Regions from separate parts of the Brevibacillus sp. 1238 genome, predicted to be linked through region 1. Evidence: predicted binding sites of a transcription regulator. Region 1 holds the regulator's gene; each other region holds the start of a gene.

Region 1 (9,876 bases):
CTCATGCACGCCCTTCATTTGCTCGATCGTAACGACCGCGCCGCCCGCCCGGTTATGTGTATTTTCGATACAAATCAGCTTCGTGCGCGGAAAATGAATGTTGTTGCCGCGAATCGCCTTTTCCACATCTTCTGGACGCAGGGCGCCCCGTTCTCCCGCCAGCGTCCGTGTCTGCACACCAGCCAAAGCCGACATCGCGCCGCCTTCGTAATAAAAAATATGAGAATCCGCTTCCGCAATGACCTCATCGCCGTTCACACAGTGCGTCAACACGGCAACCTGATTGCCTTGCGTGCCGCTTGTGACAAACAAAGCCGCTTCTTTCCCCAGCAGCTCGGCTGCAATCTGTTCGAGTCGGTTAACGGTCGGGTCTTCCCGGTAAACGTCATCGCCCACCTCGGCATCTGCCATGGCCCTAAGCATCGCTTCAGTCGGTTTTGTGACGGTATCGCTGCGCAAATCAATCTTCATGAAAGCGTCCCCTTTTCGCAAGTTTGTCTAGCAACTCTATCACCCAGAACACTTTCCACATTGCATCTGCATTTCCCTCTTTGCTAAGATGGAGAAGAAACTCACATACATACAGTTAGGAGACTTGACCTATGAAGGTAAAGATTACCAAAAATGCAGCGAAGCAGCTCGGCACAATCATGGAACAAGAAGCAGACAAAGACCTGAAGCTGCGTGCCTATATCACTCACGCGCACGGTGACCATGCGCACTACGGTCTTGCTCTGGACAAGCCAACCGAAGAAGATGTAGTTGTTTCCACCGACAAGGAAATTGACGTCATCGTGAAAAAAGACGAGCCATTGCTCGATGGCATCATCATCGACTACTTGTTCCTGCCACAGGAAGGCTTCGTCATCACCAATCCGTCCAAAGGAAATACAGGCGACCATTAATCGGTTCAGCCAGGAAAAATCCCCTCTGCTGTTATTCAGTCAGAGGGGATTTTTCCTGTTCACGCCTGCGTATACAGTTCTTGTGCGAGGTTAGCTAAAAGCGGCGCTTCTTCGCCTGCCATCTGCGTCATCACCAGCCGGTGGACAGGTCTTGTCATCGCCACGTACAACAGCTTCGCGTCCCACTCGTTGTTTTGATAAGATGCAACATCGAGCAAAATCACGGCGTCAAACTGCAAGCCTTTTGTCAAATAAGCTGGCATTACCGTTACGCCGCCCGGAAACTGGTTGTCCTTGCTGCCGAGAAGCGTCAGATCGGCGATGCTTTCGGCAAGAGCCTTGTGCGCCTTTTTGCTCGCCAAAATCGTTTTGGTGACAATCGCAATCGTTTGAAAGCCTTCCTGTTGCAAGGCGGCGACTCGCGAACGAATATCGTCCCACAGCTCGGCTCTTGAATGGGCATGAACCATCACCGGCTTTTCCCCATGGCGCAAAACCGGCTTGGCGAGAACCGTCTCCGGCAGATCAATCTGTCGCAGCACCTCATTGGCGCATTGCATGATTTCGATCGTCGAACGATAGCTTTGTGCCAGCGTATAGTAGGCGGGACGAAGCTGCTCAAAAATGCCTTGCGTCAGCTCTTCCCACGCGTGAATGCCGCGATAGCTGTGGATGCCTTGGGCAATGTCGCCAACGATGGTCATGGAATTTCGCTTCGTCGCAAGCCCGATGACCGCAACCTCCAATGCGCTCAAATCTTGCGCTTCGTCGACAACCGTATGATCAAAATGCTCCGCTTTGTTCATGCCCTCGATAATATGCTGCAAGTACAGTAGCGGCGCGATGTCTTCCGGCTCCAGGCGCTCCTGTTCCAGCAGTGCGGCAGAAGAGGTGCTGACATCACGGATCACCTCGTCCGGGATCGCAGTCGGAGCAAGCTTGCGCAGCAATTCCTCCTCTGCAATCAACTCCCGATACGCCGCAAAAATATCCAGACGCGGAAAGCTGACCAGGTATGTATCCAAAATCTGTTCCAGCATTTTTTCAAATTTGGCCAGCCCTTGCTTGTCGAGATCGACTTTTCGTTCACGCAAATGCGAAAACAGCTGCTTGTTCATTTCCTGCTTCAAATGTTTGCGCAGCGCGTCTACCCTGCGCTGGTACGGCAACGCCCCGAACTGCTCCAGGAAAAATTGCCGGATCGTCTCTCCCGGAATGGAGAAGACTTGCTTTGTTTTGTTGTATAGAAAACTCAGTTTCTTGAAAGGGATTCTCGTCTCAATCACGTAGCGAATGTATTGCTCCATCGCTTCCTTGCACGCCAGTGAGCCTTTGAAGCGCAGCCTGTTGCGAGTAATCTCCTGTTCACGCTGATCCTGACCTTCCTCAAAAAACAGCTGCAACGGCTTGTCGGGACTGACGATCCGCCAGCCTTTTGGCATGAGCGGTTTGACGAGCCGCGCCGCCCAGTCCACAAATGTCGACTGCTGGACATCGTCGACGCCGAGTTCAGGCAGCACTTCTGATATGTACGTAAGAAACATCCGGTTTGGCGCGAACACCATGAATTTTTTTGACATCATCGTATCCTGATAGTTGTAGATCAAGTACGACAGCCGATGCAGGGCGATAGTCGTCTTTCCGCTACCTGCCACCCCTTGCACGACGATCGGCCGATCTTTTTCCGCCCGGATGATCTCATTTTGCTCTGACTGGATCGTCGCCACGATATCTTTCAAGCGACTGTCATTGGCCATATTCAAATTCGCGTTCAAAAACTCGTCGATGAAACCTTCCTGCAAAAACTCGTCCGGATGCCCCATTTCCCGATTGATCGTCTCTTTCACCGCTCCATCGTAAATCCCGACAATCTCTCCGTCCTCAATCGCAAAGTTGCGCTTCAACCGCACCTCTCCACGGACAATCTCGCGCCCCATCCGGTAAAACGCATCCTTGCTCTCTCCGGAGTAATAGAGACTGGCAATGGGCGCTCGCCAATCCACGACAATCGAATCGAACGTATCACTGCGGACAATTCCGCGTTTTCCGATATACACCTGATCCAGCTCGTAAATCTCGTCTTTGAGAAAATCCACACGTCCGAAATACGGTTTGTCTCGCCCGTGATCTTCTAGATACCGCAAATCTTTGGCCTTGTTGTAGTTCACGACCTGTTTCACATAGTCATCGGTTGCTTCGTTAATTTCCTCACGCAGTTGAACAATCTCGTCGTCAATGAGCGCAATCGTCTCTTTCAGCTTGTTTTGTTCTGCTTCGTAATCGCGGTGCTGGGTACTCACACCCATCCCCCCTCTCAGCTTTATCCATTATTTTTTATTATTGCATTTGCCGGGCAAGCCAAATCCCTACGGCGCATGAGGACAGCCCGACCACGATACTCGCGAGTGCATACAGCGTCCCGCGCAGCCATTGCCCGTCGCCCCAAAAAGAAACAACCTCCAGAGAAAAGGTGGAAAACGTCGTGAAGCCACCCATAACCCCTGTGGTAAACAAAATATACGCTTCGGGAGAAATGCCTCCCCGCTCTTTGCCGATCACAAACAACACGCCGATCAAAAATGAGCCGATGATGTTGGCTAACCAGGTGCCGATTGGCCACCCCGGCTGATTCGCCGCCAAAGACAACCAATAGCGAAACAATGAACCGACAGCACCGCCTACCGCTACAGCCACCCACGCCATCTGTTTTCCTCCTCTGTCGAATACCTGATAGTCATAAGGAACAAAAAGACACCCGAGCGTCAAGCAAGGATGTCTGCCTTATCAATACAAGTGAGCTTAATGTTTGGGACGATTCTCTTCAAGATCTTCCACATAACGGATGGAATCGAGATTCGCTTTCAGCGATGCCTTGACCGCATCAATGTACTTTTGTCGCAGAGCTTGCTGCTCTTGCTTTTCCTCATCGGTCAAACCAACCTCGCGCGATTTTTTGACCAGTTCGTTGATTCGTTTGATTTCCGCGTCAGATACCACGTACGGTTCCTCCCACCCAGTAGTAATGCCGTTTAATTATATCACATCAGGGCGAACTCGCAAGATGGAGACGAACCGGCAAGTGCTTTCTATCATTTCGGATCGGGAATGAGCAAGGTCTGTCCCGGATAAATCAGATTGCTCTGCAGATCGTTCGCCTCTTTAATATCCTGGATCAGATCGCGTACATCGACCGTCTCCGTTTGATGGCGGACTGCAATGGTCCACAAGCTGTCACCGTCGCGAACCGTCACTTCTGTTCCTTTTAGCGGCTCAGTGTGCGAAGAAGCAAACACCAGTTCGGTCAACAAGTAAAAAAAGAGAGAAAACGTAATCAGGAACAACAGGGCTTGGCCTCTGGTAATACCAAAACGGACGCGACGGGACGATTCTTTTTCAAAACGGTTAGGAATAGACATGACATTCATGGGATAACCTCCTGCAAACATACGTTCTATAAGTTCGTACCCTAATCATAAATGAGAACATATGTTCATGTCAATACGAAAACCTGCCCCTTTGCAAAATTCACGCAGGTGACGGCAAGATGGCCAATTCCCCTTTTGGTATGGGACAATCCGCGAACAGCCATGCTTCTGGCTCGCACCAACCATTCGACAAGAAACGTTCTTTCGGGCAAAAATTCCTGTTCGCCTTTTTATCGAACTTATGTTTGTCGAACGCAAGCTCCCATGGTATAATATAGGAAAATATGTTCGAGAAATCAGGGGTGTCTTTTTATGTCAAAATTATCTAGCAGACAACAAGCCATCATCGAATTCATTCGGAAGGAAGTTCGCGACAAAGGTTATCCTCCATCTGTGCGCGAAATCGGCGAAGCTGTCGGACTGGCTTCCAGCTCTACCGTACACGGCCACTTGGCCCGCCTGGAAAAGAAAGGCCTGATTCGCCGCGACCCGACCAAACCGCGCGCGATCGAGCTGTTGTCTGAAGAAGATCGCTTCCAGGACAACTTCGAAGACTCCGTTGTCCGCGTTCCTGTCATCGGGAAAGTAACTGCCGGGCAACCGATCACGGCGATTGAGGACGTAGAGGAATACTTCCCGCTTCCAGAAAATATCGTGACTTCAGACAAGGTGTACATGCTGCGCGTGTCCGGAAACAGTATGATCGACGCCGGAATCCTCGACGGAGACTACGTCATCGTGCGCCAGCAGCATGTGGCAAACAACGGAGATATCGTTGTCGCCATGACCGAGGAAGACGAAGCAACCGTCAAGCGCTTTTTCAAAGAAAAAAACCACTTCCGTCTCCAGCCGGAGAACGCCACGATGGAACCGATCATTTTGGACGCCGTTTCCATCCTCGGCAAAGTCATCGGCGTCTACCGCCTCATTCACTAATTTCGCGGCATACAAAAAGGACAGCCATCGCTGTCCTTTTTTCTCTCTATCTGGCGAGGAAAAACCAGATAATCATGGTCACCTGCAACACTACTTTGACTACTGCGCTTCCCAAAAAGCCGATCAGGGAGCCAAAGCCCGCTTTGACCGCCCGCTCGAAAGGCTGGTTCTGCACCAACAGCTCCACCAGCACGACAAAGACAAACGGCAAAATGATCATCCCAAATGGCGGGAACACGAAAATCCCGAGAAAAATCCCTGCGGCAGCCGCCACCGATGACCATTTGGAGCCGCCGTATTTTTTCACGAAATACATGTTGGTCAACAAGTCAGCGCCGTACAGCAAAATACTGAATACCACCATTCCCCACCAGAAGGACGCTGGCAACCCCGCTCCCGGATCTGCTATGAAAAAGTGGTAGAGCAAAAAGCCTGCCCACAGCAAAATCGTATCGGGTAACACAGGCAAAAATATACCTGCAATACTGAGCGCGAATAGCACCAAAACAACGATCCAGAGTAAAATATCCATCTGCATGCACTCCCCTCACATAGGTAATACGAGCAAAAGCGATTTTTGTTGCACACTTGTTTTCGCGAATCTATCATACTTGTTGCGACAAACATCTGCAAATACCGAAGGAAACAGGAGTTTTCTATGACGAGAAACTGGCGTGATCTCACCTATTTGCAAAACGGTACAGCAAAACAGCAAACAGCCGCACGAGCCATCGAACAAAGCGCGGTCTTGCAACGCCTGCAAGCTTTTGATCCGGTGCTCGCCGGAACGATTCCGCTCGACATCGATCTTGGCGACAGTGATTTGGACATCGTCTGCGAATGCTACGATCTTGAGCTGTTCGCCGAGATCGCCCGCAGCTTTTACGCAGACTGCGAAGGATACCAGGAAGCCCGCATGCCGGTACAAGCTGTGCCCACATGTCTTGTCTCCTTTTTTGCCCACGGCTTCTGGTTCGAGCTTTTTGCCCAACCGCGCCCCGTCGAACAACAAAACGCGTATCGGCACATGATCATCGAACATCGCTTGCTGCAACTGGCAGGACCGAAAGCGCGGCAGCACATCCGCCAGCTCAAGCAAAACGGCTTGAAGACAGAGCCAGCTTTTGCCTCCTACTTTCACATCCCGGGAGCTGACCCGTACCAAGCGTTGCTTGCGCTGGAGCCATGGACAGATGATCAGTTGCTTGACCTGATCGTCGGCCGATAAGCCGCAAAGATCGTGTTTTTTGAGTAACTTGGCAAAGCGCTCGCAAACATCTGCGCATGAAAATCGCTGCAAGATGATCTATAATGGAAGGAACTGCGCAGAGTTTGCGTACTGCACAGGAAGGTATGAATCGTGATCGAGGGGGTGTATGGTTGGTGAATGGATTCAGTTTGCCAGATACTGCAGCGTCTCATGCAAAGCCTGGAAATAAAAAGGCGATACTTTGCATGAGGTGGACAGTCGTTTAGACAATACATCGCCTACCGTTATGTATCTCATTTTTTATTTTCCGGCTTTGCCCCTTATTTGAATGCCAAAATAAGGAGCGAGCGAAAATGAAATATGCGAATGCAGCCAATATGCTGCCAGAAAGCCTGATTGCAGAAATCCAGAAGTATGTGCAGGGGGAAACCATCTATATCCCGAAGTCAAAAACCACGCATTATAAATGGGGAACCCGCTCTGGCGGAAGAAAACAGCTGGATGAAAGGAACAACCTGATCCGCAACGCTTTTCGCGAAGGTGTGTCCATTCCACAGCTGGCCGAACAGTACTTTCTCTCGATCGAAACGATCAAAAAAATCGTATATGTCAAATAGACTCAGGCACTGATCTGTCCCCAGGACGATCAGTGCTTTTTCTATGCCGAGTTTTGTTTAGAATCGTTCTCTCCCTATCAAGCGCAGCCGTTTGCTTTTAAAGTAAAAGAGACAAAACTGCTGCGTTCTTCCACCAGCGCAGCGGACACATACAGGAGGTACACGATCACATGCAACCGTTTATTTTTCCCCACCACTACAACTTTATCAAATGGCAGGTGCAAAACTTGTTGAATGCGTATACGGGCAGCACGGATTTGAACGTCATCCGGGCACGAAAAGACATTGCGCAGGAAGCGGTTTTTCAGCTGTTCGCTGATCTTTCTGACGAACAAAGACAACTACTTGCGCCAATCCGTTCGCTGAAAGAAAAGAACGAAGCCAAACAGTTTCTGCTGTCTTTGTCGCCTTATGTTGTTCCGTTTCCCGCTGTTACCGAGCAAGCGATCAAAAAAATGTACCCGAAGATCAAGAAGCTCAAGCCACCAGTAGCCGCCGAGCTTCCGTATGCCGAGTTGTCGTACATCAGTTGGTTCGACAACGGTTCTGATAAAAAATTTATCATCGCCAACTACCCCGACAAGCTGATCGGTATCCACGGCACTTTTACGCCCATAGCGAAGAAAGGCATCTGTGCCATCTGCAACAAAGTTTCCGACATCGGCATGTTCGTCCTGGAAGCACGCGGTTCAAGTGACGGCACGTATTTGAAAAAAGGAAACTATTTATGCCAAGACAGCACAACCTGCAATCAAAACATCCGCTCTTTGGATAAACTGCACGAGTTTTTAGCTCTCATGATCAAATGAGGGACCAACAGCAACTTTCTGGGCAAAAACGATGACAGCTCCTTGTTCTCATTCATGAACAAGGAGCTGTTTTGGCAAAAAAATGAACCCCTCGTGCAGCTCAAGGGGTTGTTGATGGCAAGCGGGCGAGAGGTTGTATCTGATTCTCTCAAATGGAATCCATTATAAGCCCGCTTCCTGTGTGGAAGGTGCACGGAGAGATGGTTCCTTCCACACAGGATACGCCACGAGGAGGGCGATTTTCATCGAAGATGGCGTCCATCAACTAAAGCGAGGATGTTCCTTTCGGGTACTTTTACTATACTTTGCCTGCCTCTCTGCCGTCTCCTATCGAAAGTTAGGTAGGGGTTAATTTTTTTATCTCTTCATCACTCATAAGCAGACAGCCTCATAAATAACCGGAAAGCGAACCGCGTTTAGTCATGAAAAAGGGGCCGGAATTTTCACTAACACATAGTCACCCGTCCACTTTTGGGTAGTTACAATCAAATTTTCTCCTTGTTTTTCAAAGAAGAGGCCACTACCTTCTTTTTGTCGGAACGTCCATCCTTTTTGACTGACCATTTTCTTAATCAACTCATCAGCTGCGGATGCATCTCGTTCGCGTATGATATACCATTGTTGACCGTTTTCGTTCGATAATGTAACGATTGGTTTGTCAGAGTCATTCAGCTTTTCTATCACCGCTTTTTTGCTCATACTTTCTATTGGGAGTGGCGGATAGTAAAGTTTGTTGTCGAATACGAAAGCGCAAGCAAAGACAAGGATCAATCCGCTTACTACTAACCGCTTTTTCATCAGACCCCCCCATTTCAAATCTTTCCGGACCTGTTCTCCATCTTGTGAACCGAGATTGCCTGGGTCTATATGTATTACGACTCCTGTGTCTTAATGGATACTTTTCCCCAAACTTTTGGTGATTGCTTGCTTTTTGGGGTGAAATGGAAAGAAAAGGTGTAAATTTTGACATAGGCGGTGTACGATGATAGTGCCCGTTGTTCCTTTTCCTCCATTCTTATCCGTTGATGGAACGCCGTGTGCGATGAAAGTCGCCTGCACGGTGTAGGCTCGAACGAAATCCCTCCAAAACAGCAGGGAAGAAGTCGAGAATAGCAATCAAGCCCCGGTTGTTGTAGGCTCGGGAATACCTGATCTCGCTATCCCTCCTACCGGAACCCATGAGGCTGTTTCCCTTACCGATTATTTTGCTGATCCCGATGAAGATAGCCTGACTTTTACCATTCAATTTGAACGGGGATCGGGCTTTGTTTACACTTTCAACGATGTCGTTACTAGCCCTAACTATGGAAAAATTGTATTCCATACCATTTCGGGTCATTCAGATTACGCTATCGTGAAAGTCACCGCTCATGACGGAAAAGGTGGGACTGTCTCAGATTGCTTCGAAATAAGCGTTTCCTAACTCCCCTCCATCAACGGGTCATTGGATTTACACCCCAGAAGTGGGGTCTTTTTTTTCGGGTCTATGCTTTCCACCGCAATGTCTTCCCGTCATGCAAAAAAACAGCAAAGCTGATCACCTGGAGTCAGCTCCCAGGATCACCCTTGCTGTTTTTCTTTTCCAGACTGATTTACAGCTTCACTGGCTCGCCTGCGAATACTTCCACTTCCATCGGTGCCGAAACAAAAGCTGGTGCTTGCTTGATGAACGCCTGAAAATGAGCGCTTGCATTGTGCGCCGCTACTGCCGCAGCATCCGCCCACTTCTCGACCATCGTATAGCAATGCTCTTGCTCTGTGCTTTTCATCAGAACGTATCCGAGATTGCCTGCTTCCGCCTGGCTGGCAGCAACCAGCCCTTTGACCGCTTGCAAAAATGCTTCTTCCTGTGCAGGAATTACTTGCAGATGCGCATGAATGATCAGCATGTTTTTTCTCCCTTTCGAAAACGTAGTTGGATTATTTCCAGGTGGTCACTGTCTCCACCGGCAATCGATAAGACGAGTGCCCTTC
Region 2 (9,876 bases), on a different contig from region 1:
AACGCACCCATTCCACTGTGTGATCATGATCTTCTTTTACAGCGTCCAGTACAGCTTTGTCTGCATCAGCCAGGGACGCTTTGTTTGTTTTGTCGTAGATTGGAACGGTTTTGGTAACGGATTCTGTTACTTTCCATTTGCCGTTTTCTTGCGTGAGTGTCAGGTCGATCACGCCCAGGTTGTTGCCCCAGTAGCCAGGCATTACAGCCGGTTTGCCGTTGATGGTGCCTTTTGTACCGTCAACGCCAGGGATGTTTTCAAAGCCAGGACCCGGGAATACCAGGTGGGAGTGGCCGAACAGGATGGCGTCGATGCCATCGATTTTGCTCAATTGGTAGCTGGCGTTTTCCAGGTTCGCTCCGCCTTCAACAGGACCGATGCCGGAGTGAGGAACCGCTACGATGATGTCTGCTCCCTTTTTCTTCATTTCAGGGATGAATTTGTTGGCGCTTTCCACGATGTCTTTGGCGATGACTTTGCCTTCCAAGTTCGCTTTGTCCCACTGCATGATTTGCGGAGGTACAAATCCGATTACGCCGACTTTCAGCGTCACTTCTTTTCCGCTCTCATCCTTGAATTTGCGCTCCAGGATTTGGTAAGGGGTGAACATGTTTTTATCGTTGTCCGGATTTTTATCCTTGTCGTCAATGTAGACGTTGGAGTTGATGTAAGGGAATTTTGCACCTTTCAGGCTGCGATCGAGGTGCTCCAAACCGAAGTTGAACTCGTGGTTTCCGATGTTGCCCAGATCGTAGTTCAACAGGTTCATCGCTTTGTAAACCGGGTGAGTTTCTCCGTCTTTCAAAGGATCGATTTTAGCAACATAGTCGCCGAGCGGGTTTCCTTGCAACAGGTCGCCGTTGTCGATGAGAATGCTGTTTTTCGCTTCGTCTCTCGCTTTTTTGATCAACGTCGCTGTTTTGGCGAAACCAAATTCATCTGTGGACTTGTCTTGATAGTAGTCATAGTTCACGATGTTGGTGTGGATGTCAGTTGTTTCGAGCAAGCGAAGTTTCAGGGTGGAACTAGCTGCGGCGCTCACAGGCGTAGTAGAGAAAGTGAGAGCGCTGACAACTAAAGAAGTGCTGAGGAGAAAAGCGGTCAGCATTTTTTTGTTTGCCTTTTTCATGTTTTGATTGACCTCCATAAGTTCACAATGAATACCAAGCAAAAATAGTTTATCACTAGAATCAATAGATTGGTAGATAATTGCAGGTTAAGATTATTAAATTTTGGCTATTGACAAAAATCATAAAATGTTCCCTCGTTTTGTCGTTTCGTGGAAGTGAATTTCTAGCCAATTACGAATGTTGAGTGATTCATGTATGGCCCCGATCCAACATGGCGACACTAGAAAAAAAGCTTGTGAAGGGGTTCATCGAACAATGCGAAAAAAATGGATGGTGTACGCATCGTGGAGCGCGGCGCTTCTCACAGGTGTCGTATTGGGCATCCTGCTGGCAGGCAGCGGAAGCAAAGGGACGGGGCTTTCGCAGTTGATGCACACGGGCATAGGCAGGACGGCCGAGGTGACAGGGAAGCCATATGAGCTTGTATTGACGCGAAGCTATTTGTGTGGCGTCCGAGACGAAGAGCGGCGTCCTGTCGGCACGGGATATCTCCCTCAAGCGATGGGAGAATACAAAGGCTGGGAGATCGTGACTTCCGATGCCGCCAAGATGATCCTGATGAAAAGGGAGCAGGACATTTCTCCTGCCTGCAAAGAAAACGGTCATTTCGGACTGTCAGCGGACGGCATGCTGACTTTGTTTCACGGTGTGCCAACGGAACAGGACGTCATCCAGACCTTTTACCGGATCAATACGGAGAAAATGGAAGCGAATCTGCCCAAAGAAGAGCTGGAAAATTTGAAGCGGGGCATTCGCATCCGCAATCTCGCGGAGTACAACAGCATTCTTTCCACGTATGGGGAGTTTCAACTGGATGCGCCATGATCATCAGGGAAGGGAAAAGCCGGAGAGCGATTCCGGCTTTTTTCTATATTTATAGCCTTATAGCTCTACCGCGATGACACGCCATCTGTCCCACGGAACCGGGCGATGGAGGACAAACGTCCACTTTTCCTTGCGCTCGTCGTTGTTCCGCGTGAAGTAGGTCAGGTGAACGGGCACTTCCAGCAGCAAGGGACCTTTTTCATCGGAAGGGATGACCATCTCGGTTTTGCGAATCGATGCTACTTGCGCCAGGCGATCTGGCAGCGGAAAGCCGTCTGTCGTCATCCGCAGCGAATGAATGTCCTGTTCGTGCAGGGCGGTCAAAAAATAGCCGACCAGCTCTTCGGCAGATGCCCCGATCAAGTTCGCGGCCAGAGAGCCGGAAGCTTTTTGGATCATCAGGCTGTGGCTCGGGTCAGGCTCCTTGCGTTTGTGGGTAGAGCTGCCAAAAAAGTGGATGCAAAAGTGTCCGGGAAAGTCGTTTCCGGCGATAGCCCCCGCACCGTGAGGCATGCCGTGCATCGAGGCGGCGAAATAAACGCCGTTGACCTCCACGAGAATCGCCCTGCGCTTCCAGCTCCATTTGCCCTGATAAATTTTTTTCATCGTTTGGGTATCCGTACGTGTCAATGGTTGCACATCGGCATGGCGACTGCCCGCCCGGCGCTGGACGTGAAACCGTTCCCCTGTTTCCAGGTCGATGACGGTTGCGTATTCCATGCGGCCGAAAGTCTGCTTGACTTGTTCCCACGGAGTTGCTTTGGCGTAGTGCACACTTTCCACTTTTGCTACCAGATCTTCGATTTTTTGTTTCAAGTTTGCGCTCAGCATGTATTGCAGCGGGCGTTCCTTTTCAAACAAATTCCCGTCGTGATCGTACAAGAAATAGCGATTGTGCACGACAAGAGTCGCGCGGACCCAGTATGGATTCACATAGGCCGCGACTGTCTTTGCACGCAGCAGCTGCTTCACAAACGAGTGCTGGGCGCGAAACGTCAACGTGGAGTGAAAGGAAGAAGCGGGTGAGACCGAGACAGATACGGTGATTTCTTCTTTGCTTTTGGCATGGGCAGATTGGGCGGATGGCTCCGGGATCAACAGCGTCAGGAGAAGACAGATGAATACGAAAGCAAATCGTAAGTGTCGCACCGGATGAAAGCACCTCCACCAGTTATGTTGTCTTGACAAAAGCAGGGCAATGAGGTGTAAATCTTGGCATCATAAGCGTCGTGGTCGCACGCCATACTGTAGGCATACGGTGATCGAAGGAGGAGTCTTTTCATATGTCTACCATGCCAAGAGGTAGCTACAAAGACCAGTTCCATCAGCGTTTGTACGTTCAGTTGAATCAGGGACACAACAAGCTCAATTACCAGCAGATCAACAAAATCCAGGAGCAAATGCAGAGCGGTGTGGATGAATATGCCCACATGCAGCATGATGTGTCAGATACACTCGGGATGAACAAACACTAAAGCGACGCCGTATGGCCCGTTCCTCGCAAGCAGGAGCGGGCTTTTGCATGGAAATACACGTTCGCTTTTCGGGCGCTTTGTGATACAGTAGAGAGTAGAAACTTAAGCCTACGGAGAGTGGACTATGCGCATTTTAGGAATCGACCCTGGCATTGCGATCGTTGGGTTTGGGGTTCTGGATAAGCAGGGTAGCCAATTGCGTCCCGTCCAGTATGGAAGCATTCAGACAGAGGCAGGCTTGCCTGTTCCGCTTCGCCTGAAACAAATTTTTGAAGCGATGCAAAGCTTGCTGGAAACGTATCGACCAGATGAAATGTCAGTAGAAAAGCTGTTTTTCAATAAAAACGTGACAACCGCCTTCACCGTCGGGCAAGCGCGCGGCGTCATCCTGCTCGCGGCAGAGCTTGCCGGGGTGCCCGTGTACGAATACACGCCGATGCAAGTCAAGCAGGCGGTGACCGGGTACGGTGGGGCAGAGAAGAAGCAAATCCAGGAAATGACCAAGCTGCTCTTGCGGCTGAAAGAAGTGCCAAAGCCGGATGACGTGGCGGATGCGTTGGGGATTGCGATTACGCACGCACAGTTTAAGGCGTTTATCTCCATCTCGGAAGGAGTTCAAAAATGATTGATTTTGTGGAAGGGACACTTTGTTACCTGGATTCAGAATACATAGTCGTAGAGACTGGAGGGATCGGGTATCGCCTGTTTTGTCCCAATCCGTACCAGTTCGTTCGCTACGAGGGCAGCAAGACGAAGCTGTATACGCACCATCATGTCCGCGAAGACGCGATATTGCTCTACGGCTTTGCGACCCGCGACGAACGCGATTTGTTCCGCAAGCTGCTCGACGTGAGCGGCATCGGGCCAAAAGGCGGCCTGGCGATTCTCGCGGCTGCTACACCTGAGCAGCTCGTGATGGCCGTGCAACAAGAAAATGTGACATACTTGACCAAGTTCCCCGGGATCGGCAAAAAGACGGCACAGCGCATTATTCTCGATCTCAAGGACAAGTTGGTCGGCTATACGCCATCGGCGATTTTGACTGTCGCAGCCGGCGACCTGACGGCAGGCGAGCAGGCGGTATCCGCGTTGAACGAAGCGCTCGACGCTTTGACGGCGCTCGGCTATTCGGATGGCGAGCTGCAAAAAATCAGAAACGCGCTGTCGGAGAAATCCAAAGAGGGCGAGAGTGTTGAAAAGCTCATCAAGCAAGGGCTTGCCCTGCTCATGAGGGGGTAGGATTTTGGATCAGCGAATTATTACGACGCACATGAACTGGGAAGAGGATGCTGCGGAACTAAGCCTCCGTCCCCGTTATTTGAATGAGTACATCGGACAGCAGCATGTGAAGGAAAACTTGAAAATTTTCATCGAAGCGGCGAAAATGCGCAAAGAGTCGCTGGACCACGTCTTGCTGTACGGGCCGCCCGGATTGGGAAAAACGACGCTTTCGCAAATTATCGCCAACGAGCTTGGCGTCAACATCCGCACGACATCCGGGCCAGCCATCGAGCGCCCTGGTGACCTGGCGGCGATTTTGACCAACTTGCAAGAGGGCGACGTGCTGTTTATCGACGAGATACACCGACTGAACCGGAGCGTCGAGGAAGTGCTGTACCCGGCCATGGAGGACTTTGCGCTCGACATCATCATCGGAAAAGGGCCAAGTGCGCGCAGCGTTCGCCTCGACTTGCCGCCGTTTACGCTGGTGGGAGCGACGACGAGAGCAGGGATGCTCTCCGCTCCGCTCCGCGATCGATTCGGCGTGGTCAACCGGCTGGAGTTTTATACGGTTCCCGAGCTGACGTTTATCGTGTCGCGGGCTGCTGACATTTTGCAAGTCATCATTCGTGAGGGCGGGGCAGAGGAGATTGCCAGACGCTCGCGTGGCACCCCGCGCGTGGCGAATCGTCTGTTGAAGCGCGTGCGCGATTTTGCTCAGGTCAAGGGCGAGGGCGTCATCACGACAGAGATTGCGCAAGAAGCGCTGGAGCGGCTGCAAGTAGATGCATGCGGACTGGATCATATCGACCACAAGCTGCTGCTTGCGATTATCGAGCGCTTTGACGGCGGTCCGGTCGGACTGGATACGATTGCCGCCACCATCGGGGAAGAGGCGCAAACGGTAGAAGACGTTTGCGAACCGTATTTGATGCAGATCGGCTTTATGCAGCGGACGCCGCGGGGACGTGTGCTCACCCCGAGTGCGTACCAGCATTTTGGGCGGGAGATGAAATCGTGAATCCAATAGCCAAGCTACTCGTCATCGGCGGGGCCGTCCTGATCGTCATCGGCTTGTTGTGGCAGGTGGGCGGACGCTTCTTGCCTTTGGGGCGCCTGCCGGGAGATATCGTCGTGGAAAAGGAAAACGTCAAGTTTTATTTTCCGATTGTGACGTGTATTGTGATTAGCGTCGTCCTGTCGCTTCTGATGTATGTCATCCGGCTTTTCAAGTGAGAGCGCTTCTCTTTTGCACATGTAGAACAAAGCTTACGCCATCGGAGCTGGGTGCCCGATGGCTTTTTGCGTGCAAGCGGATTGGTCCCATTTTGGGAAAAAGGGCAGGAAAATCTCCAGTGATTGTCGAAAAAGATGGGAGCGCATGCCAATTTTCGACGAAATCAGGAGAAAGGAAGGACGTTGGACGACATGAAAAAGAAGTGGATGGGGAAAGTCCTTTCGGCGGGTCTGATCACAGTGGCTCTCCTGGGAGGAACAGTACCGACTCAGGCGGCTGGCGACAACAATATCCGGGTAGCACTTTTTGTGGATATCGGAAAAGGATACAGGGGAGTAGTCCCTTCTGTTACACTTACGGCTGAAAAAGGGATGGAAGTGACGTTGACAGGCCCGGAAGGCAAAATAGAGCTGCCTGAATTAGATGGAGACGCTGTCCGCTACCGGGTGGACGAGTACCATCTGGTTGTAGCGCAGACTTCTGACTGGAATCAGGCGCAGCAAATCGCTCAACTCATGAGCCAGAAAAAATACGAAGGCTCGATTCAAGTGGTCAATCGGGGCGGACAAACGCTTTATCAAATCGTAAGCGGCACGTACGATACGTATCAGGCCGCAGCTGCACAGGTGGCGGCAGTAGCACAAGCGACAGGCCAGAAGCCGATCGTTCAAGGCCCTCTTCGCTTGGAAGCTGGTCAGTTCAAGAGCTTGAGCGAAGCGCAGAAGTGGCAAGAAGCTTTTGAGCAAAAAGGAATCGCGGCTTATCCCGTGCTTTTGTCCAACGGCGAGAAGGTCAAATACGCGGTATGGATCGGCGACGAAGTCAGTCAGGAAGCGCTCTCGTCCCTGGCGCGCAAAGCGAGCAATGCGCTGCCGAACTTTTCTTACTCGGCACCTTCGAGCCAATCTTACGTCGTGCTGAAGCAAGACGTATTCGGATCGCCGGACGAGCCGATCTGGAAGTACGTGTTCTCGCCGCAAGCCAAGCTGACAGTAGAGGCGAAAAAGGCGGACGGCGAATCATTGCTCGGGGTCGTGGAGCGCGATCAGCGAACATACCGGGGGGAGATGGAGCTGTCGGAATACAACGGTCATCTGACGGTTGTGAATGAACTGCCGATGGAACAATACTTGTACGGCGTTGTCGGTTCGGAAATGGCTCCGGGCTGGCCGCTCGAAGCGCTGAAAACACAGGCGGTGCTGTCGCGCACTCGCGCCTTGTGGCAAGGAAACAAATACGGGATTGCCAATGTCTCCGATACGGTGATGGAGCAAGCCTATTACGGATATGGAAAAGAGTCGGAAGACGTTCGCGAGGCGGTCGATGAGACAAAAGGAGAAGCCATTTATTACCAAGGTAACCTGGTCGAATCGTTGTTTTATTCCAATGCAGGCGGGATGACAGCGGACGGTACGGAAGTATGGGGCAATCCTGTTCCGTATTTGCGTTCGGTGGAAAGCGATGACGCGCTGCCTGTAGACGGTGTGAATGCGTGGTATCGCGTGCAGCTTGCAGATGGCTCGATCGGCTATGTCCGCGGCGACCTGATCAAAGAAAGCGGCACAGATGACACGGGAGCGAGGATGGCTGTCATTACGACAGAAAATACGAATCTGCGTCTGGGACCAAGCACATCTACCCGTGTTTTGTCTACTTTGCCGAACGGAGCAGAAGTGACGATTCTCTCCCAAGAGGCAGAAGAGAATGCCTACGCGTGGACGCGCGGGCCTTTTACCTCGGCTGAATTGACGGCGATGATCAATGCGAATCAGGACAAAAACAAGGCTCCCCGCATTCCCGGGAACGTCACCAGTCTGAAAGTGACGAAGCGAGGACCATCGGGACGTGTCATCGCGATGGAGGCAAACGGCATTCCGATCAAGGTAACGGCACCGGATGCTTTCCGTTCGATCTTTTCCCAGGGCGGTACGGCATTGCGCAGTACAAAATTTGACGTAGAGGTAGTCAAGGGTGGACAGTTCCTGTTCCGCGGAAACGGTTTCGGACATGGACTGGGTGTATCGCAATACGGCGCTCGTGCCATGGCACAGGGCGGGTATGACTATCAGCAGATTTTGCAACACTATTACCAGGATGTGACAATCGACTAGCAAGCTTTTGCCACATGAACTGTCATTAAAGGAGTAACGAGTCGTGGACGTGCAACAATTTGATTTTGATTTGCCGGAGCATCTGATTGCCCAGCATCCTTTGGAAGACCGGACATCATCGCGGCTGCTTGTTTTGGACAAACAGACGGGGGCGATTGCGCATCAGCGGTTTACCGATCTGATCGACCATTTGCAGCCCGGAGATGTACTGGTTATGAACGACAGCCGTGTGCTTCCGGCCAGACTGATCGGGGAAAAGGCCGAGACGGGAGCGAAAATCGAGATCCTGTTGTTGAAATCGCTGGGAGACGATCGCTGGGAAACGCTGGTGAAGCCTGGAAAGCGAATGAAGCCGGGAACCGAGGTCGTTTTCGGAAACGGTCTTTTGCGTTGCGTATGCGAGGAAGCGACGGAGACGGGCGGACGGATTGTTCGTTTTTTGTACGAGGGAATTTTTTACGAGATTCTCGATCAACTGGGATCAATGCCGCTGCCGCCGTACATCCATGCGCAGCTCGAAGACAGCGAGCGCTACCAGACCGTCTACGCGAGGGAACGGGGATCGGCGGCAGCTCCGACTGCTGGCCTGCACTTTACGAAGCCGTATCTGGAACAAATTGCGGCCAAAGGCGTACAGCTTGCTTACGTGACGCTGCATGTGGGGCTGGGAACGTTCCGGCCTGTGTCGGCTGATTCTGTCGAGGAGCACGTCATGCATGCCGAGTATTACGAGATTCCCGAAGAAACTGTGGAGCTGGTGAACAAGGCAAAAGCGGAAGGGAGAAGGGTCATCGCGGTCGGGACGACTTCGTGCCGGACGCTGGAGACGGTCGGCCGGGCCAACGAAGGCAAGCTGGTGGCTGCGTCCGGCTGGACGGACATTTTCATCTATCCGGGCTATACGTTCTCGATACTGGACGGACTTTTGACGAATTTCCACTTGCCCAAATCGACACTCGTCATGCTGGTCAGCGCGCTGGCAGGCAAAGAACATGTCATGAATGCGTACAAGACGGCAGTTCGTGAGGAATACCGCTTCTTCAGTTTCGGAGACGCCATGCTGATTGTCTAAAAAACGCCACATCCCACCCGCATAAGTGTATACTTATAAGCCGGGTGGGTTTACTTCACTCTCAAGTTTTCTTATAATAGGAAAGACTTACATACATAGCTTGAGGAGTGCGACAATTTGGCTGTACGTTACGAATTAATCAAAACATGCAAGCAAACAGGCGCCAGGCTCGGTAAGCTGCACACTCCGCATGGGACGATCGACACTCCTGTCTTTATGCCAGTCGGCACGCAGGCAACAGTCAAGACGATGAGTCCCGAAGAGTTGAAGGCGATCGGAGCGGGCATTATCCTCAGTAATACCTACCATCTGTTTCTCCGTCCAGGGCATGAAATTGTCCGGGAAGCTGGCGGACTGCACGGCTTCATGAACTGGGACCGTGCCATCCTGACCGATTCTGGCGGATTTCAAGTATTCAGCTTGAGCAACCTACGCAAGATTACGGAGGAAGGGGTTTCCTTCCGTTCACATCTTAACGGAGAAAAGCTGTTTATCGGCCCTGAGGAGGCCACACAGATCCAAAACGCGCTCGGAGCCGATATTTTTATGGCATTTGACGAGTGCGCCCCTTATCCTGCGGAGTACGATTACGTGAAAAAGTCGATGGAGCGCACAACCAGATGGGCAGAACGCTGCCTTAAGGCACATGCGCGGCCAAACGATCAGGCGCTTTTCGGAATCGTGCAAGGCGGGATGTTCAACGACCTGCGCGAGCAGAGCGCCAAAGATCTCATTTCCATGGATTTTCCAGGTTATGCGATTGGCGGTTTGAGCGTGGGAGAGCCGTTCCCTTTGATGTACGAAG
Region 3 (9,876 bases), on a different contig from region 1:
TCCGCTCCCGTTGGCGCCTGTCCATGACGTGCAGGAGCCGGGCATCCGATATATCGAGGCCGTAACCCAAAATATGCAACTCGTCTTCTGGGCCGTCCGTGTTCCATTCGATTCCCGGTATGAGCTTCAGACCGAGACGTTCGGCCTCATCGCGAGCCAGCAGATATCCATCGACGGTATCATGGTCTGTAATGGCTAGGTGAGTCACTCCCCGCTCGCTTGCCTCGGCAAGCAGCTCTGCGGGAGTGAGCTTCCCGTCAGAAGCGGTGGTGTGCATATGCAAGTCCATCATCTGACCACTCCTCCTGTTCTTTTCCGACTTGTTTGATTTCGTTTGATTTCATTGTAGCTGTCGTTTTTGAAGGGCGTATAAAGCAGGCGACAAGGTTTGATAAAGGCCAGACGCCTGTCCATGCGCCTTTTCGGTCGATCCCCTGCCGGATTGTTGAGGAGGTGTTAACGATTTACAAAGTCTTTACAAAAGCGAAAAGTTCGTGGACAAACGGCGCTGGTGGAGAGGAAAACGAAAAACCCCCACCCGAACTAATGTTCAGGCAGGGGCTTTGTGTTCAAAGAGACAGTCGCTATTTAAACGACATCGTATCCTTGTTCTTCGATTGCTTCCTTGATGGCATCCAGCGTCAACGTGCTTTCGTTGAAGGAAACCTCTACTGTTTTGGCCGCCAGATTGACTTTGCCTTCTGCTCCCAGCTCTTTCAACGTTTTTTCCACGGTATTCACGCAATGGTTGCAAGACATGCCTTCTACATTCAATGTTACGTTTTTCATTCTCAATCTCTCCTTTGAGTGTATGTGTATAAATGATGCGGACAAAGCCGCTTGTTGCTGTTTGTAAACGACAGATGGCAGATGGCAGCTTACAGCTTCACTCGCTGCAAGCGCAGGGCGTTGAGCACGACGGAGACGGAGCTGAAAGCCATCGCGGCTCCGGCTAACCATGGAGCGAGGAAGCCCAAGGCTGCAAACGGAATGCCGAGCGTGTTGTAGGCAAAAGCCCAGAACAGGTTTTGCTTGATGTTGCGAATGGTTCGCTTGCTCATTTCGATGGCGTCAGCGACACTGGTCAGCTCGCCGCGCATCAAGGTAATGTCGGCCGCTTCCATCGCCACATCTGTTCCCGTGCCGATCGCCATGCCGATATCAGCGGTAGCCAGTGCCGGAGCATCGTTGATTCCGTCGCCGACCATAGCCACTTTCTTGCCCTCTGCCTGAAGCTTTTTCACCTCGGCAGCCTTGCCTTCGGGCAGGACTTCGGCGATGACGTGCTCAATTCCTGCCTCGCGAGCAATCGCTTCGGCGGTTTGACGGTTGTCGCCCGTCATCATGATGACCGTCAGCCCCATCGCTTTCAGGCGTTCGATTGCTTGCTTCGAAGTCGGCTTGATCGTATCCGCTACGGCAATCAACCCGGCAAGTTTGCCGTCGATGACCGCGAGCATCGCCGTTTTACCCGCTTGTTCCAGCGAGAGCATGGTGTCTGATACAGCCTGATACGATATGTGGTGCTGTTCGAGCAGACGGCGGGTTCCGACCAGCACTTCTCTGCTGTCGACAGTTGCCCGAATCCCGAAGCCGGGAATCGCTTCAAACACGCTGGTTTGCCCAAGCGCTATGCCTTTTTCCGCGATCCCGCGAACGATCGCCTGGGCCAGTGGATGCTCGGAGTTTTTCTCGGCCGCGCCTACCAGCGCAAGCAGTTCTGGCTCGGCAAAATCAAGCGAAATCACGTCTGTCAGCTCCGGCTCTCCTTTGGTTACGGTTCCTGTCTTGTCGAGGACAATCGTATCCAAATGGTGCGCCGTCTCCAGATGCTCTCCCCCTTTGAACAAAATGCCCAGTTCCGCTGCGCGGCCAGAGCCAGCCATAATCGAGGTCGGAGTCGCCAGGCCAAGTGCGCACGGGCAAGCGATTACCAGCACGGCGATAGCCTTTTCCAGCGCCTCAGCAAAGTTGCCGGGAATGACGGCGAAATACCAGATGAGAAAAGTCACCACCGCAATTCCGACGACAATCGGAACGAAAATCCCGGAAATGCTGTCTGCGAGTCGTTGGATCGGCGCTTTTGTCCCTTGCGCTTCCTCCACGACTTTGATGATTTGCGCCAGCGCCGTTTCCTTCCCGACTTTGGTCGCTTTTACCTTCAGAAAACCGTTTTTGTTCAAGGTGGCTCCGATGACGGCATCTCCAGCCGCTTTATCTACCGGGATGCTTTCCCCCGTCAGCATGGATTCATCGACCGCAGACTGCCCCTCCAGCACGATGCCATCCACTGGCACCTTGTCGCCTGGCTTCACGTTCACGATATCTCCAGGCCGCACTTCTTCAACAGGGATCGTAATTTCCACACCGTCGCGGACGACTACGGCTGTTTTCGCTTGCAAGCCCATCAGCTTGCGGATTGCTTCCGAAGAGCGTCCCTTCGCCTTGGCTTCAAACAGTTTGCCCAGCAAAATCAAGGTAATCAGCACAGCACTCGTTTCAAAGTAAAGCTCCAGCATGTGGGCGTGCGACCCGATGGACGAGATCGCCACGTACAGACTGTAAAAATAGGCAGCCGAGGTGCCGAGCGCGACCAGCACATCCATGTTCGCGCTCTTGTTGCGAAGCGCTTTGTAGGCCCCTGCGTAAAACTGCGCCCCGATGATGAACTGCACAGGAGTCGCCAAGGCCAGTTGTACCCACGGGTTCATCAGGAAGTCCGGCAACCAGATGAACGAAGTGAAGGAAAAGTGGCTGACCATCGACCAGAGCAGCGGCAGCGACAGCACGAGGGAAATCCAGAACTTTTGCGTTTGCCGCTTGATCTCGGCCATGCGGCGGTCAACCTGCTCCTCTTCTTTGCCCTCTTCCTTGCGCGTTGCCTGGTATCCCAGCTTTTCTACCTGCCGCACAAGATCAGACACGCCCACCTGAGCAGAATCGTATTCGACCGTAGCTGTTTCCATCGCCAGGTTCACGTTTGCCTTCAACACGCCAGGCATTTTGTTCAGACCCTTTTCGATCCGCGTCGAGCAGGCCGCACAAGTCATGCCTGTAATATTCAGCTCGACTTTGTCGGCGACGACGCCGTAGCCAAGCGCCTCGATCTTCGAGCGTATATCGTCGAGACTCGTTTTGGCCGGATCGAAGACGACTGTCGATTTTTCCAAAGCCAAATTCACATTGGCTGTTTCTACACCATCCAGCTTCTTCAAGCCTTTTTCAATGCGCAGCGCGCAGGCTGCACATGTCATCCCTGAAATCGGAACTGTAGCTTCTGCCGTTTTGGCACTCATACCAATTCCCCCAAATACCCTTAGAGGGTATATTTCATTGTATAGTTCCCCTTACGTTCATTTCTTATCACACTCTCAATATACAATACCCCCACAGGGTATATCAAGTGATTTTTTAAAAATTTTTCTCCTCTGCTTCTTTGGCTTTTCTCGACGCACAAAAAAAGCCCCCGATTTTCATCATCGGGAGCCTGGAATGACTGCTTATTTTCCTGCGTTCACTTCTTTTTGGTAGGCAGCAGCTACTTTTGCCGCTACTTCCGCATTGTGTCTTACGAGAGCGATATTCGTTTGCAAGCTTTTGCCTGCTGTCAGTTGTTTCACTTTGTCGAGCAGGAACGGTGTTACTTTTTTGCCTGCGATGTTGTTTTCCTTCGCTTCTTTGAGCGCCTGCAAAATTACGCCTTCGATTTGCTTGTGGTCAAGCGCGTCTGCTTCCGGTACCGGGTTGGCGATGATCAAGCCGCCAGTCAGACCGAGCTTCCATTTGGTGTTCATTAAAGTGCCGACTTCTTCTGGCGTATCCAGACGGAAGTCTACGCCAAATCCGCTTTCGCGAGCGAAGAAGGACGGGAACTCGGCAGTGCGGTAGCCGACCACCGGCACGCCTTGCGTCTCCAAGTATTCCAGCGTGCGTCCGATATCCAGGATCGATTTTGCGCCAGCGCATACAACCGCAACGCTTGTTTGCGCCAGCTCAGTCAAGTCAGCAGATACGTCCCACGTGATTTCGCCATCGCGGTGTACCCCGCCGATACCGCCAGTCGCAAACATGCGGATGCCAGCCAGATCGGCTGCGATCATGGTTGCCGCTACTGTCGTCGCACCGATTTTGCCGCTTGCGAGGATGTAAGGGAAGTCGCGGCGGCTCACTTTTTCCACCGATTTGTTGGTCGCGAACTCTTCCAGCTCGCTCTCGGTCAAACCGATTTTGATTTTGCCGTCCATGATTCCGATTGTCGCTGGCACTGCGCCATTGTCGCGGATGATTTGCTCTACTTCTTTTGCCATTTCGATGTTTTGCGGGTATGGCATCCCGTGGGAGATAATCGTAGTCTCCAGGGCAACTACTGGCAGGTTGTTCTCCAGCGCGTGGCGTACTTCCTCAGTAAAGGTCAGGTATTGTTTCATCTTTTATCGCTCCTTTTCGTATTGTTCAACGGTCAATTGCAGTTGTTCCGCTTTGAGCAAGGGAGAAACGGACTGCTCTGTCTGCAAAGTCAGAGCGGATGCTGCCAAACCGAGACGGCAAGCAGCCTGGAACGACTCCCCGTTCACGATGCCGTACAACAGGCCGGACGCAAACGCATCGCCTGCCCCTGTTACATCAACTACCTCAGTCGGATACGGCGCCATCTGCTCCGATACGTCCTCCGACTGATAAAAAATTCCTGCTTCGCCCATGGTGACGATGACGTGCTTGACGCCTCTCTCCCTGATTTTCTTGCACGCTTCGGCGCAATCCTCGATGGAGTTGATCGTCATGCCGGAAAGCAGCTCCGCTTCCTCCCGATTGGGCAGGATCGCTTCGACTCCGTCCAATTGCTGTGGGAGCTTTTTCGCTTTTGCAGAAGAGACCGGGTCAACAAAGAGTCGGATGTTTTCCTCCCGGCAACGGCTAATGATGTAGGCCAAGCAATCCTCCGGTATGTTCGTATCGATAAAAATCGCGTGGGCTGCTGCAATGTGCGACCATTTCTCGGCAAACATCTCCGGTGTGAGCGCGTCGTAAATATCCATGTTCGCCAAAGAAACGACCATTTCTCCATCGATATCGAGCAATGCGGTATACGTGCCTGTGCGCTGCGTAGGCAAGCGCCACACCTGGCTGATATCTACTCCGTGCTTTTTCGTCTCCTGCACGATCCACTCGCCTTCCTTATCTTCACCGATGCTGGTGAACAAGGATGTATTGCATCCCAGTCGTCCAAGGTTCTCCGCGATATTGCGGGCAACCCCGCCACACGATTCCATGATCGTAACCGGATTGGAGGAATGCAGACGCACGGCTTGCTTTCCACGCGCTTTTCGGTCGAGGTTCGCTCCACCGATGCAAGCGATCATGCCTTCGTCCCGCAATACGTACGCTCTGCCTTTAATCTCGCCGCGCTTGGTCAACTGAGCGATATACCCCGCTACAGCCGACCGCGAAATCCCGATCAAGTCAGCCAGCTCTTGCTGGGAAATGAACGGATTTTGCCGGATGTGATGAAGGATCAACATATCTTTCTCCACGGTCATCCTCCTTTCTTCTGATTAGCATTCACAGCTTTGTTTACAAACAAAAGTCTATCACAAAAACATTTGTTTTGCAAAGGATGATTTTATCCCCCCTCTATTTGACAAACGGATGCGACTTCATGTAAAGTTATCTTAAATTCAAGATATCGAAAATTCGTTGGAAAGGAGGGTTTTTCATGGATCGCAATGATTCCCTCGATCTTTTTGTCGTATTATCGAGATCATATAACTGGGTCACTGCCCACTCCAATCGGCACATCCGCCTGCACGGGCTGAATCCTACCGAGTTTGGCGTCCTGGAAGTTCTCTATCATAAGGGCCCGCAGCCATTGCAGCAAATTGGCGAAAAGATCCTGATCTCCAGTGGAAATATCACCTACGTTGTGGACAAGCTAGAAAAGAAGCAACTGTTGATTCGCAAACCCTGTTCGGCCGACCGCCGGGTCATTTACGCCGAGCTGACGGAAAAAGGCCATGCGTTTCTGGCAGACATTTTTCCTTCTCATCAAGAGGCGATTGAAAAAGCGGTCGCGGGACTTACCCCGGAAGAACAACAGCAAGCGATTGCTTTGTTAAAAAAGTTGGGACGTGCTGCTCAGGAGAATTATTAGACTGGGCAGCACCCACCGAGGGTAAAAAAGGTGTTGACAAAACCTTCAACACGTAATAATCTTAAAATCAAGATTTACACATTAAAAGTTATCTGCTTACAAAAAGAAAGGGGAATATTTTTCTCATGAGCAAAGTACTTTTCATTAAAGCAAATGATCGCCCAGTTGAGCAGGCAGTAAGCGTAAAGCTGTACGAGGCTTTCGTAAAATCTTATAAAGAAACGCATCCAAACGACGAGATCGCCGAGCTGGACCTGTTCGCAGAAAACCTTCCTTACTACGGAAACGACCTGCTCACTGCCATGTTCAAAGCTGGACGCGGCATGGAGCTGACTGCTGAAGAACAAAAAGGCGCTGAACTGGTGAGCAAATATTTGAACCAATTCACTGATGCAGAAAAAGTAGTTATCGCATTCCCTATGTGGAACTTCACCGTTCCTGCTGTTCTGCACACCTACGTTGATTACCTGTCGCAAGCAGGCAAAACGTTCAAATATACAGCGGAAGGCCCTGTTGGACTGATGGGCGACAAAAAAGTAGCTCTCCTGAGCGCACGCGGCGGCGTATACTCCGAAGGCCCAATGGCTGAAATCGAGCTGGCTAACCGCTACGTTCGCACGGTGCTTGGCTTCTGGGGCATCAGCAATGTGACAGAAGTGATCGTAGAAGGTCACAACCAATTCCCGGACAAAGCAGAAGCAATCGTAGCAGCAGGCATCGAAAAAGCAGCAAAACTGGCGGAATCCTTCTAAGGCCCGCCAGCCTTTCTTGTCCTAATATCTCAAATTTGAAATACTATAATTTAAAATAATTAAGGAGAGATGAAAAATGATGGATCTTGGATTGTTGATTATTCGCTTGGTGATTGGGTTGTCGTTTGCAGGTCACGGTGCGCAAAAGCTGTTTGGCTGGTTCGGTGGCTACGGTTTGAAAGGCACAGGCGGCTGGCTGGAGTCCATCGGGGTCAAACCTGGTGTTGCCATGGCCCTGCTTGCCGGATTGGCTGAACTGGTCGGCGGCTTGCTGTTTGCAGCAGGTGTCGGTACATGGGTCGGCGCTCTCCTCATTGTCTTCACAATGTTGGTTGCGATTGTGAAGGTTCACGGTCAAAATGGATATTGGGTAACGCAAAACGGCTACGAGTACAACCTGACTTTGATCGCTGTCGCTATCGGTGTCGCTTTGATCGGTCCAGGAGCATACGTTTTGTTTTAAGCAACACTCGCTAAGCCCGTAAGCCAGCATTCCACCAAGGGAGGACACAGCAGATGGAAATCCGCGTCTATACACAGAATGAACAAGCAAAAGGACACTTTGGCGACGGTGAAATCGTAGAAAACAAACCGATTGGCTTCCCCCACGAAGGTTCCGTCGTAAAACGGGTTGGCCCACTTTTTTACTGGGCATGGGCAAAATCACTGCAAACGTTTGAAATTCCTCTTCACCCGCATTCCGGCTTTGAAATTTTGTCCTATGTCTTGAAAGGTACAGTGGGTCATCGGGATACGCTGGGCAATTTGCAGCAAGTGACAACAGGCGGCGCTCAGATCATGCAAACAGGATCAGGAGCTTACCACGCCGAAGAATTGGGCAAAGATACGGAAATGTTCCAAATCTGGTTTGAGCCGCACCTGGCAAAAACCACAAAGACTCCGCCGACTTACAACCAGTATGATCACGAAGAGTTTCCAAGCGAAACGACGGATGGCGTATCGGTGAAAAGCATCATTGGTTCTCAAGCTCCCATTTCGCTCGTGACCGACTCTTCAATGAAAGACATTGCCATTCCGGCAGGCAAAGCTTTTTCGCTGGAGCTTCCGGCTGGCTACGCTCACGCTGTCGTCGTCGTGGAAGGCAGCGGGAACATTTTGGGTAGTGAACAGTCAGCAACTGCGAACACAGGCGACTTTGTCGTCGTTTCAACCGAAGCAGCGGAAACCATCACCTATCAGGCAAAAGACGATGCTCCCCTGCGCTTGGTGCTGATCCAGGTGCCGCTCGAAGTCGACTATCCGCTTTACCGCAAATAATTTCTTGTATCCAAACTGCAAACAAAAACCGCCCTTATGCATGAATATAGCCATAGCTTCACAAAGACCGTCACCTGCTCGTGGCGGTCTTTATTTTTTGTACATGAACGAAAGCGGCCCCGCCTGGCCTGGCTACAGCGGAGCCTTTTTTGCTGGGAAAACGCTCAAAAAATCTTCTCTTCCTCCAGCATCATTTTTTGTTCAAAAGGAGCCGTCAACACAATCAGCGTATAAGAGTAACCGAAATCTCCGGTGCGTTCCGAAAAAGCTACCAACTCCTCCGTAGAACGGGTGACGACCTTCAGCATGTAGTTGTACTCCCCGCTGATCCGGTACATGTCGGTCACTTCAGGCGCCTGCTTGCAAAAGTCGATAAAAGCGGCGCACTGCTTGGTGCGGAACATGACAAAAGCAGTCGTGTGCTTGCCCAGCTTCTCCTGCGAGATCGCCGCGTGATAGCCGGTGATCACGCCTTGTTCTTCCAGACGGCGCACCCTCTCCTTGACCGCTGGCTGCGTCATCCCGATGATTCGCCCCATCTCCGCCAACGGTATCCGCGAATTTTCATGCAACAGGCTAATGATTTTGTAATCGACCTGATCCACTTTTATCACCCTTTCGATTTCATAAGCGCTAACCTGCAAATAACTTGCTTCTATATAGAAATACAAGAGAAACACCTTGGTTCATGCATGTAAATTATAAAAATTGTTTCGTAAAATGTCACTACCGAGATGCTCACTGACCAGCGCGCGGTCAGGCGGCATGAAAAGCTTGTTTTTCCAAGGAGTGAAGCCGCTTTGTCCAGACGTACACTGATTTTGTTGCTGGCACTGGGAGAATTTATGGTGGGCACCGCCGAATCGATCGTAACAGGCATCATCGGCATGATCGCAAATGACACCCACGTCTCCGTCTCCCTGGCTGGCCAGCTTGTTACAGCCTTTTCCCTGGCTTTTGCTTTCGGTTCACCGATTTTGATTGCGCTCACGGCAAAAATGGAGCGCAAAAAGCTCATCCTCTGGGCGCTTTTTGTGTTCATCCTGACGAATTTGCTCGCTTTCGTCAGCCCTGGGTTCTCCCTGCTGTTGTTCTCGCGTATTTTGCTCGGGCTTTGCGGCGGCATTTACACGGTGGTTGCTCTCGCGCAAGCCGCCAATATGGCCTCCCCCGAGAAAAAGGGCAGCTCCATTGCCATCATTCTCATGGGCTTTAGCCTCTCGCTTGTGCTCGGCGTTCCGGCTGGCACGATGCTCGGCGAACTGTGGGGCTGGCGGTCTGTATTCGCCCTGATCGGCGTCCTGACCATCATTCCGTTCGCAGCCATTCTTGCCTTTTTGCCAAAAGAACAAGGCGAGGCAGCCATCCCCTTGCGCCAGCAGCTGGCAGCGTTACGCAACCGCCGCGTGATTCACGCCCTGCTCCTCTCTTTGTTCTTCGTCACAGGGTACTCGACGGTTTACACGTACATCACCCCGCTCTTGCAGAGCACGACCGCCATGTCTACCGCCTGGGTAAGCGCTACGCTGTTCATGGCTGGTCTCGCCAGTGTCGCGGGTTCGCGAATCGGCGGTGTCGCCACTGACAAATGGGGCGTCCGTCGCACCTTGTACATCAGCCTGGTAGTGCATGCGCTCGTCCTGTTGTTTTTGCCCTTGTCCACCATGCTGTTCGCAGGCGCGATTGTGGCAGTCATGT

The links. The regulator LexA, encoded in region 1, represses DNA repair genes until DNA is damaged. The targets are predictions, from matches to a motif close to CGAACATATGTTCG.
Region 2: the regulator LexA is predicted to act here: its motif matches at 3,481-3,494, upstream of ruvC (crossover junction endodeoxyribonuclease RuvC).
Region 3: the regulator LexA is predicted to act here: its motif matches at 5,685-5,698, upstream of M2298_RS23340 (carbohydrate kinase).

Annotation. Positions count from the first base shown of each region.
Region 1 is NZ_JARXWC010000003.1:512,578-522,453, reverse strand. Features, by position in the region: gene ltaE (low-specificity L-threonine aldolase) at 1-471, opposite strand, end outside; gene M2298_RS10200 (HesB/IscA family protein) at 603-905, shown strand; gene M2298_RS10195 (HelD family protein) at 965-3,205, opposite strand; gene crcB (fluoride efflux transporter CrcB) at 3,243-3,608, opposite strand; gene M2298_RS10185 (DUF896 domain-containing protein) at 3,705-3,902, opposite strand; gene yneA (cell division suppressor protein YneA) at 3,995-4,330, opposite strand; gene lexA (transcriptional repressor LexA) at 4,643-5,266, shown strand; gene M2298_RS10170 (DUF456 domain-containing protein) at 5,313-5,798, opposite strand; gene M2298_RS10165 (DUF4269 domain-containing protein) at 5,925-6,494, shown strand; gene M2298_RS10160 (CD3324 family protein) at 6,779-7,093, shown strand; gene M2298_RS10155 (FusB/FusC family EF-G-binding protein) at 7,264-7,902, shown strand; gene M2298_RS10150 (hypothetical protein) at 8,323-8,700, opposite strand; gene M2298_RS10145 (putative quinol monooxygenase) at 9,495-9,791, opposite strand; gene M2298_RS10140 (nitroreductase family protein) at 9,823-9,876, opposite strand, start outside.
Region 2 is NZ_JARXWC010000001.1:771,740-781,615, forward strand. Features, by position in the region: gene M2298_RS03470 (bifunctional 2',3'-cyclic-nucleotide 2'-phosphodiesterase/3'-nucleotidase) at 1-1,129, opposite strand, end outside; gene M2298_RS03475 (BofC C-terminal domain-containing protein) at 1,386-1,955, shown strand; gene M2298_RS03480 (hypothetical protein) at 2,013-3,104, opposite strand; gene M2298_RS03485 (hypothetical protein) at 3,239-3,430, shown strand; gene ruvC (crossover junction endodeoxyribonuclease RuvC) at 3,555-4,055, shown strand; gene ruvA (Holliday junction branch migration protein RuvA) at 4,052-4,669, shown strand; gene ruvB (Holliday junction branch migration DNA helicase RuvB) at 4,674-5,672, shown strand; gene M2298_RS03505 (DUF2905 domain-containing protein) at 5,669-5,887, shown strand; gene M2298_RS03510 (SpoIID/LytB domain-containing protein) at 6,071-7,999, shown strand; gene queA (tRNA preQ1(34) S-adenosylmethionine ribosyltransferase-isomerase QueA) at 8,043-9,071, shown strand; gene tgt (tRNA guanosine(34) transglycosylase Tgt) at 9,189-9,876, shown strand, end outside.
Region 3 is NZ_JARXWC010000013.1:124,368-134,243, forward strand. Features, by position in the region: gene M2298_RS23320 (PHP domain-containing protein) at 1-292, opposite strand, end outside; gene M2298_RS23325 (copper ion binding protein) at 589-789, opposite strand; gene M2298_RS23330 (heavy metal translocating P-type ATPase) at 879-3,296, opposite strand; gene M2298_RS23335 (pseudouridine-5'-phosphate glycosidase) at 3,501-4,427, opposite strand; gene M2298_RS23340 (carbohydrate kinase) at 4,431-5,531, opposite strand; gene M2298_RS23345 (MarR family winged helix-turn-helix transcriptional regulator) at 5,714-6,148, shown strand; gene M2298_RS23350 (FMN-dependent NADH-azoreductase) at 6,274-6,900, shown strand; gene M2298_RS23355 (DoxX family protein) at 6,977-7,363, shown strand; gene M2298_RS23360 (pirin family protein) at 7,417-8,178, shown strand; gene M2298_RS23365 (Lrp/AsnC family transcriptional regulator) at 8,343-8,783, opposite strand; gene M2298_RS23370 (MFS transporter) at 8,979-9,876, shown strand, end outside.